Regions from separate parts of the Salinivibrio sp. KP-1 genome, predicted to be linked through region 1. Evidence: predicted binding sites of a transcription regulator. Region 1 holds the regulator's gene; each other region holds the start of a gene.
What was found. Region 1 encodes CRP, which controls carbon source genes, mostly activating them, when cyclic AMP is high. Its sites were predicted from a motif close to TGTGANNNNNNTCACA; they were not measured.
Positions count from the first base shown of each region.

Region 2: a site for CRP is predicted at 1,679-1,694, ahead of WN56_RS01945 (NupC/NupG family nucleoside CNT transporter). Genes of this name have one in related genera too.
Region 3: a site for CRP is predicted at 2,043-2,058, ahead of WN56_RS03295 (NupC/NupG family nucleoside CNT transporter). Genes of this name have one in related genera too.

Region 1 covers NZ_LAQR01000036.1:166,217-169,501, forward strand. The annotation lists gene WN56_RS09510 (DUF1338 domain-containing protein) at 1-424, shown strand, start outside; gene WN56_RS09515 (hypothetical protein) at 499-1,365, opposite strand; gene crp (cAMP-activated global transcriptional regulator CRP) at 1,496-2,128, opposite strand; gene WN56_RS09525 (phosphoribulokinase) at 2,378-3,247, opposite strand.
Region 2 covers NZ_LAQR01000001.1:429,009-432,293, forward strand. The annotation lists tRNA gene WN56_RS01940 (tRNA-Ser) at 1-89, opposite strand, end outside; gene WN56_RS01945 (NupC/NupG family nucleoside CNT transporter) at 257-1,465, opposite strand; gene WN56_RS01950 (NRAMP family divalent metal transporter) at 2,046-3,285, shown strand, end outside.
Region 3 covers NZ_LAQR01000001.1:739,091-742,375, forward strand. The annotation lists gene WN56_RS03290 (BCCT family transporter) at 1-1,580, opposite strand, end outside; gene WN56_RS03295 (NupC/NupG family nucleoside CNT transporter) at 2,129-3,285, shown strand, end outside.

The DNA.
Region 1 (3,285 bases):
TACAGGCAGCGATTTTCTCCATCAGGGCCGCCTATGGGATATTGATTGGGCAACCTATCAAACGCTTGCCGAAGAGAGTGAATATGCGTCTTGGGTGGCGGCACACGGTTATGGTGCGAACCATTTTACCGTGAGTGTGAATCAGCTGAATGCGCATGATGATTGCCTCTCGGTGAACAACCGATTGCGCGATAATGGCTTTGCGATTAACGAGTCAGGCGGGGAAGTCAAAGGGGATGCATCTGTGTATCTGGAGCAATCCTCCACCATGGCTGACCGCGTGCCCGTTACTTTCTCCGATTGCACGCAAACCATCCCGGGTGGCTTTTACGAGTTTGCCAAGCGTTATGTCCTGCCCAATGGTGAACTTTACCAAGGTTTTGTGGCTGCTTCGGCAGACAAAATCTTTGAAAGCACCCACTAGTTATTCGTTCTTGAACGAATATGGGGCGACGCCCTATGAAAAGGGAGTGTGTGATACGCTCCCTTTTTTATCGTCTATTGGGTCTCGATGTCGAGCCAAAACGTGTCTGGAATCGCTTGTGTTTCGTTGCTTAAATGCGGGTTGTCGACTCGGATGACAGTACGCTCACCAATGTTCGCCTTTTCAAAGGTTTCCTTAACTAAAGGCGCATTATTGAAAAACTCGATGAATGACCCATCTTGGTATGCCGTTTCAAAGGCGCTATTCAACATCTCGGCGACGTCAGCATGTTGCGGAGACACAAACAGGAACATTGGGAAGCGATAGATCAGCATCAGGTGTGGGTCAACTAACAGATTACCGTATTGCGGCCGCTCGGCTAATTCACTAAAAGGCTCAATCAAGGCACGAGGGAAGAGATCGGCCCGGCCCGTATCAACCACTTTGAAAATGTTTTCAAAGCTCGATATTTCACGTACGCGAAATCCCGCTGAGTTAAGCACCTTGACGTCGGCCCAACCTTGTCCCTGAATCATAGTCAGAGACTGCAAGTCACTCGCGCTACTTATCTGAGCAAGTTGGGGCTCGGTGGCTTGATTGGTAATAAACAGGCGATGGCCGAGTAAGCCACGAAACACGGGATAGCGAACGGGGATCAATTCAGCTTCCAGTGTACGGTCGGCACCAAGCCAGTCGACGGTGAGCTTGCCTTGCTTGAGCATTTCCACCTTACGAGATTGAGAGCCAATTTGGCCGTCAAAGGCTTGTAAGGTAACAGATTCTCCCGACTTTTCGGCAAGAAACTCGATGAGCTCAATGGCATAGAGATCAAGGGCCGAGCCGGCGCGTGGCTCGGGGTGGACAATCGTCGTATTGGACGCAGCATGGACTGAAAACACAGAGAGCGCGAAGGCGGTGAGGGTAACCATGAGTTTTTTCATAAACGACACCTTGTTAATTTTATGTTAACTATGTCGTTTTGAGTGTAGAAGCAATCCGCGTGCTTGCCAGATAATGGAGATAAAAAAACCGACGCCAGGGCGTCGGTTGGTGATACAGAGAGCGGCGCGATTAGCGTGTGCCGTATACCACGATGGTTTTACCGTGTGCGGAAATGAGGTTTTGCTCTTCAAGCATTTTAAGGATACGTCCCACTGTTTCGCGTGAGCAGCCAACGATTTGGCCAATTTCCTGACGGGTGATCTTAATCTGCATACCATCAGGATGCGTCATGGCATCAGGCTGCTTCGCCAAGTTCAACAGGGTTTGCGCAATGCGCCCTGTGACGTCCAGGAAGGCAAGATCCCCCACCTTTTGGCTCGTTACCTGCAAGCGGCGCGCCATTTGTGAGGACAAGCGCATCAAGATATCAGGATTCACTTGGATAAGCTGGCGGAACTTTTTGAATGAAATTTCTGCCACTTCACACGGTGATTTGGCGCGTACCCAAGCAGTGCGCTCTTGGTCTTCTTCGAAAAGCCCGAGCTCACCGATGAAGTCACCTTGGTTAAGGTAAGACAGGATCATTTCCTTGCCTTCTTCATCTTTGATCAGTACGGCCACAGACCCTTTCACGATGTAATACAAGGTCTCCGCCTTTTCACCAGCATGGATAAGCGTGCTTTTCGACGGATACTTATGAATATGACAATGTGAAAGGAACCACTCGAGTGTAGGGTCTGTTTGAGGTTTTCCTGGAACCATATAACTTATTTCCTCTGCATGTGTTGCCCGGCAACAACGTCCTATCTTTGTCTGAGGGGTAACCCATCAGATCATTGCACAGAATACGAAGTCTGAACGCGGGCTACAAGCTCACTGTATGTTAACAAGAGTGTATCTTTTTTTGTTGGTGATTTCTTGATTTTGATCTAGGCCAACCGCCTAAAAAACTGGCAAAAACGTGGCTAAGATCACGGCTTGAGAAGTAATACATCATGAATGCGCTACGCCTCAGCCAATCTTGCCTTTTTCTATCAATTGCTGGATCAATGGACGGATGATCAATTCCATTGCAAAGCCCATTTTTCCTCCCGGCACCACTAAGGTGTTATGGCGCGACATAAACGACCCGGTGATCATTTGCAACAGATAAGGGAAGTCGACGTTTTTCATGCCACGAAAGCGGATCACCACAAAGCTTTCATCCAAAGACGGAATCCCTTTGGCATTTAATGGGTTTGAGGTATCTACCGTGGGAACGCGCTGAAAGTTGATATGGGTGCGAGAAAACTGCGGGGTGATATAGTGCAGGTAATCATCCATTGAGCGCACAATCGAGTCGGTCACCGCTTCACGAGAATGGCCTCTATCGCGCGTATCACGGACAAATTTTTGAATCCACTCTAAGTTGACGATGGGGACCATACCAATCAAGAGATCGACGTGCTGCGCAACGTTGACGTCACCGTCGACCACGCCGCCGTGCAACCCTTCGTAAAACAATACATTGGTATTGTCGGCCAAGTCTTGCCATGGCGTGAAGGTACCAGGCATTTGGTTATAGGGCACCGCTTCATCAAAGGTATGTAAGTAGCGGCGGTACTTCCCGGTGCCTTGGTCACCATATTCACGAAAAAACTGTTCCAGCCGAGGGAAGTCGTTGGCGGTGGGGCCAAAATAGCTGATATGTTTACCTTGCTCACGCGCTTTACGGATCTCGACGTCCATTTCGGGACGGGTAAAGCGATGAAAACTGTCCCCTTCTAGCCAGGCCGCTTTGATGTTCATCATTTGGAACATCTTTCGGAAGGCTTCCGAGGTGGTGGTGGTGCCAGCCCCTGACGAGCCGGTGACCGCAATAATTGGATGTTTAGCCGACATGACGCGCCCTGTCATTCAGTCTGAATTTGTATCGCGAT
Region 2 (3,285 bases), on a different contig from region 1:
GCGGAGAGATAGGGATTTGAACCCTAGAAGGGCTATTAACCCTTGCCGGTTTTCAAGACCGGTGCTTTCAACCACTCAGCCATCTCTCCGGAACGCGGCGTATATTATTGGGTTCGCTTTGGCTTGTAAACCCTTTATTTACCGCTTTTTGCCTGTTCGCTCAAGCCGTGATCAGGTTGGCGATATTGCTAGCAAAAGGCGATTAGCTTGCCGCCAATCGCCCTGCTTTTAACTGAGACACGTTACCGCGCAGTACTTATAGCGCGATAAAAATACCCGCCAGTGCCGCACTCATTAGGTTGGCAAAGGTGGCGGCAATCACTGCGCGCACGCCTAAGCTTGCCACATCTTTGCGGCGTTCGGGCACCATGGCACCAATCGAGCCAAGTTGAATGGCAATCGAGCCGATATTAGCAAAGCCACACAAGGCAAAAGTCACAATCACCTGGCTTTGCACAGAAAGGTTCGCTTTGATATCGGCAAACGATAAAAAGGCGACAAACTCATTGAGTGCGATTTTCTGGCCTAACAGGTTGCCGACGGCAAACACTTCATGCACCGGCACCCCAGTAAGCAATGCCAAGGGTGAGAATAAATAGCCGAACAGGCTTTCTAAGCTCAAGCCGTCTAGTTCAAGCAGCTCGCCAATGCTTCCTAGCCCGGCGTTTAGCATCGCAATCACACTGATAAAGGCCACCAGCATGGTACCGACGGCGACCGCGACTTTCATGCCATTCATCGCGCCGCTGGCGAGGGCGTCAATCGCATTGGCTTGATCGCTATCGCTGATTTCTACCTGGCTTTGCTCGGCGGGTGTTTCGGTCTCAGGGACAATGATTTTGGCCATCAATAATCCACCGGGCGCGGCCATAAAGCTCGCGGCAATCAGGTATTTTAAATCCACGCCCATCGCGGCATATCCGCCAAGCACACTGCCGGCCACCGAGGCCATGCCGCCGACCATTACGGCGAAGAGTTCAGAGCGGGTCATTTTGCTAAGAAAAGGGCGAACTACCAAAGGAGATTCGCCCTGAGAAAGAAAGATGTTGCTGGTCGCGACCAAGGATTCTGCGCGGCTGGTGCCGAGTAATCGCTGTATGCCACCGCCGAGGAGTTTTATAACCCACTGCATAATGCCGAGATGATAAAGGAGAGAAATCAGCGCACTGATAAAAATGATTAACGGCAGTACTTTAACAGCGAAAATAAACCCATCGTTCGCCAGTGGCCCAAACACAAATTCGATGCCTTCGTTAGCAAATGAGAGCAGCTTCGCCGCGCCATTGCTCATTGCCCCTAGCATGGCTTGACCAAAAGGAATATAGAGTACCAGGGCAGCAAACCCAGCTTGCAGGCCAAACGCGCCTAGCACTGTTCGCCAGTTAATCGCTTTGCGGTTGGTGGAAAATGCGCACGCGCACAGAAACAGAGCGACCAGACCTGCCGCACTATAGAGAAGTTGCATAAATAGATTACCTTGCCGTTGTGTTGCACTTGCGGTACGGATGAGTACGACACGCTGCCAGGATGGCAAGAGGTTCCATCATGCGTTACATCGTACCGCGGGTTCGGTGAAGGTGGGCCCGACCTTGGACGCTTTTTCTTCAGCCGCGAATCGCGACACAGTCACTCTTTGGCTATCACTGTGCAAAGAGCACATGTTGGGCGAGCATTCTATTGTGATTAAACTCTCATTTCCAGAAGAATTTGACGCTCGATCACACTTATTCAGTGATTGTTAGCCGTTGCAAACGGCCGTTTTGGCTGTGTCTTGTCTCTCAGACAATGGTCGGATGTTTATCCCTCTCTTTTTGTGTCACCTTGGTGGTGTCTATCATTCACACCCAGCATCACGCCTACGTTTAACAAATTTGGCAAGATTGGTTGACACGTTTGGCTCATATGATATTCATGGGTGGCTATTGACAAAATTATTGAAGGCAAGGCGTTAAAAATAAGCCTCAATGGAAAAAACAAAAGCAATAGCGCTAAAAAACATAAAACAAAGCAAACACAACAACGCAACCATAATAAAGGAAACACACATGCAAACCGTCTCTTCGCATCAGGCAGGATCTAGCTTGTCGATGATGCAACGTCTACGCGCATTGGGGCCAGGTATAATGATGGCCGCGGCAGCTGTAGGCGGCTCTCACCTTGTTGCTTCAACCAAAGCCGGAGCCATTTATGGCTGGCAGCTTGCGGCATTGATCCTGCTCGTTAACTTGTTTAAATACCCCTTTTTTCGTGCAGGCGTACAATACACCGCAGGAACCGGTGAAACCTTGGTCGAGGGCTATGCACGTTTAGGTCGCCCTTACTTGTGGCTGTTTGTCGCTTTAAGTGCGGTCTCTGGCGTGATTAACACCGCGGCCTTGACCTTATTTAGTGCCAGCTTGCTCAGCTATTTTGTGCCGTTTGATCTCTCACTGACGGTGCTCTCGAGCATTATTGTGGCCACCTGCTTAGTCATCTTGATTGCGGGGCATTACAAAGCGCTGGATACCTTATCGAAAGTGATCATGGCGACGCTCACCTGTGCCACCTTGGTGGCGGTGACGGTTGCCGTGGGGAACCCTGTTGCGGTTGAACCCAACTTCAATGCGCCCTCGATTTGGTCTGTCGCCGCTATCGGCTTTATCGTGGTGACCATGGGGTGGATGCCTGCCCCGATTGAAATATCTAGCATCACCTCGGTGTGGCTCAAGCGTAAAGCGCAATCTGAGCCGATCAACGCCAAAGCGGCGCTGTTTGATTTTAACGTTGGCTACATTGGTACCGCGCTGTTGGCGATTGTGTTCTTATCACTCGGTGCCTTGCTTCTGCACGGCAGCGGGGTTGAACTAAAGCAATCAGGTATTGGCTTTTCGCATCAGTTAGTGGGCCTGTATGCCGCCACCATTGGTGAATGGTCCCGCTATTTGATTGCGGTGGTCGCCTTTTTCTGTATTTTCGGCAGCACCATTACTGTGATCGACGGGTATGCGCGAGTGGTGTCTGAATCGCAACGCTTGTTGCGTGAACAAACAGAAGCCGAAGCGCACTCGGGTATCGCACAAGGCTGGATGGTGCTTATCTCGGTGCTGGCACTGGCGATTGTGGCATTTTGGACCGGCGCACTGCTGACCATGCTTGATTTCGCGATGGTGGCGGCATTTGTCACCACGCCCTTTTTCGCATTGCTCAACTATATTTTGGTGACCAAGCACCGCTTACCGCCTGAAGTGACCATGAGCAAAGCGATGCGTGCATTGGCAGTCACCGGCTTGGTGTATTTGTTCGGCT
Region 3 (3,285 bases), on a different contig from region 1:
AGTGACACGGTAGCAACCAGCAACACAATCGTGAATGGGAAGCCTGTCGACACCGCCATTGCTTGCAGGGCGACCAAGCCACCGCCAAGGATCAGCGCAACGGCCACCAAGCCCTCGAAAGAGGCCCAGAATACACGCTGTGGCACAGGAACATTCACTTTACCGCCGGCAGAAATGGTGTCGATAACCAATGACCCTGAGTCTGACGAGGTGATAAAGAACACCATGACCAGGATAATGCCGATAAACGAGGTGATCGCTGCTAGTGGCAGATCATCTAACATCGCAAACAGTTTCAGTGACAGCTCTGCGTCCGTAACCGCGGTATAGCCTTCATTGACGAACTGACCAATTGCGGTGCCACCAAAGGCAGTCATCCACAATACACAGGCTGCTGATGGGATGATCAACACACAAGTGATGAATTCACGCACGGTACGGCCACGCGATACGCGCGCAATAAACATACCGACGAATGGGGACCAAGAAATCCACCATGCCCAGTAGAAGGATGTCCAACCTTGAGTAAAGTTGGCATCTTCACGGCCAAATGGCATTGACAGCGCAGGCAAGTTTTGTAGATACGCGCCCAAGTTACCAAAGAAACCGGTCAGGATAGCGATGGTTGGACCCACTGCAATCACAAAGATGAGCAGCAATAGCGCAAGCATCATGTTGATTTCAGATAAGCGCTTGACCCCTTTATCAACACCAGCCACAACCGAAAGAATCGCGGCGCCTGTGATGCCCATTACCAGCAACACTTCTGTGGTATCACCTAGCGGTGTATCAAACAGATAGTGAAGACCCGCTGATGCCTGTGAGGCACCCAAGCCAAGCGATGTTGCAAGACCAAACAAGGTCGCGATGATTGCCAAAATGTCAATCACGTGGCCCGTCCAGCCCCAAACACGTTCACCGAACAGTGGGTAGAACACAGAACGCATGGTCAAAGGCAAGCCTTTGTTGTACGCAAACAGTGCCAGGCCTAACGCCAATACCGCGTAAATCGCCCATGGGTGTAAGCCCCAGTGGAAAATCGTGGCAGACATACCCAAGCGGCGCGCCGCCTCTGTATCACCGGCTGCCGCACCCAAAGGCGCCCAGTCAGTGCGAAGACCATCAGCGCCCACGGATGTCCCGCCTAACGCCGTTTGGAAATGCGTCAGTGGCTCTGAAACCCCGTAGAACATCAGACCAATACCCATACCGGCTGCGAAAAGCATCGCAAACCAGCCGCCGTAGCTGTAATCGGGCTTAGCTTCGGTACCACCGAGTCTCACTTTACCCAGTGGAGACGCAATCAGCACTAGACAGGCAATAACAAAAATGTTTCCTGCTGAAAGGAAGAACCAGTCTAGGTTTGAAGTTAGCCATCCACGTAGATCCCCAAAAACAGGACCAATTTGGTTTTGAAAGGCCAGGGTGACAAAAATGAAGGCCAAAATAGCCAGCCCTGAGACCATAAATACTCGGTTGTGAATATCAAAACCAAACGGGCCGAGTTTCAGTGCCACGTTATCCTGACCGACCTGATAATCAGTATCGATCGGGTTAACCTTCCCGTCTGGTGTCATCATATCTTCATGGCTTTTATCGCTCACGAGTTAACTCCTTAGTCCGTTTATTCGGAAGCCTGTGAGTGTTGGTGGTGCGCCCATTATTCATTGCTGTTCAAGCCATCTTTACCAGCAATAAAAGACCAGCTGTCACCACACAATCAACTACATTACCACATCTGAGAAAAAATTTAATTAGGCCCCTAACCAAATGTTTACTTTCTAACCAAGCACCCAACACCAACTTCCCTCCATGCCCCGATTTTACTGGCTTTCCCGGTTATTTGAACTCTTTATTTCAGAACAATAAACAATTTGGTTAATAGCGTTTTAGAACGCCTAACACCCTTTTAAAATCATAGTCGTATTTTCCACCATTGCTAAGCAAACATAACGATCGTGAAAGTCATCACGCTTGGGCAACTCGCTTGCTCATATCAAAGACACCATTGATGAAACAAAATGCAAACACAAAACACACAAAGTGACACTTGTCACATAAGAAAAACCACGTACAATACCGCCGCAATCGTTTTCCATCTCAAGTTTAACGTTTGCGGAGCAACATCATGCAGTTTGGCATTGGCCTGTTGGGGATTAGCGTCCTCTTTCTTATCGCGATGGGTTTTTCTGAAAATCGATCCGCGATTAACTGGCGCACCGTTGGCGGTGCATTCCTCATACAAATCGTCTTTGCTGGCTTTATCATCTCGGTTCCCCTTGGCCAGCGTATTTTGGCCAACGCGTCTGACACCGTCTCTGCGATCATCAGCTTTGGTGACATAGGCGCAGAGTTCCTCTTTGGCGATCTCGCTAAATTCAAACTCGGTTTTATATTCGCCTTTAATGTATTGCCCACCATCGTTTTTTTCTCTGCACTGATCGCTGTGCTGTACCACATTGGGGTCATGACATGGGTCATTAGCCTGATTGGTGGACTACTACGACGTGTACTCGGCACGTCGCGTACAGAATCAATGTCTGCCACCGCCAATATTTTTGTTGGCTCTGTTGAAGCGCCGCTGGTTGTTCGGCCTTTTCTTGCTGCCATGACACGCTCAGAGCTGTTTGCTGTCATGGTGGGTGGGCTCGCCTCAGTGGCTGGCGGCACCATGGTAGGCTATGCAGGGCTCGGTGTGGAAATGAAGTACCTTATTGCGGCGGCGTTTATGTCGGCACCGGCAGGACTCATGATGGCCAAGATCATCGTGCCACAAACCGAAACACCGATGACCCCGACGCAACATCAATCAGTGCAAGACACACAGGACAAACCAGTGAACCTGATTGATGCCGGCACGCAAGGCGCCTTAAGTGGCTTACAAATCGCCATGGCAGTGGGTGCCAGTTTATTGGCCGTGATCAGTATGATTGCGCTCATCAATGGTGGGTTAGGTAAGCTTGGTCCTCTTTTGAACCTGCCTCAGCTAAGCCTTGAATGGCTGTTTGGCTACCTGTTCGCGCCGGTGGCTTGGTTAATTGGCATTCCTTGGCATGAAGCCATGACCGCAGGCACCTTGATTGGTAAAAAAATCGCGGTGAACGAGTTTGTTGCTTTTGCCGATTTTATGAACTTAAAAGGCCAATTATCCGCCCACAGTCAAGCTATCGTGACGTTTGCGCTGTGTGGTTTTGCCAACTTGACCTCCATTGCCATGCTGATGGGAGGCCTAGGCGGCATCGTACCCGAACGCCGAGGCGATATTGCGACACTCGGTATGCGAGC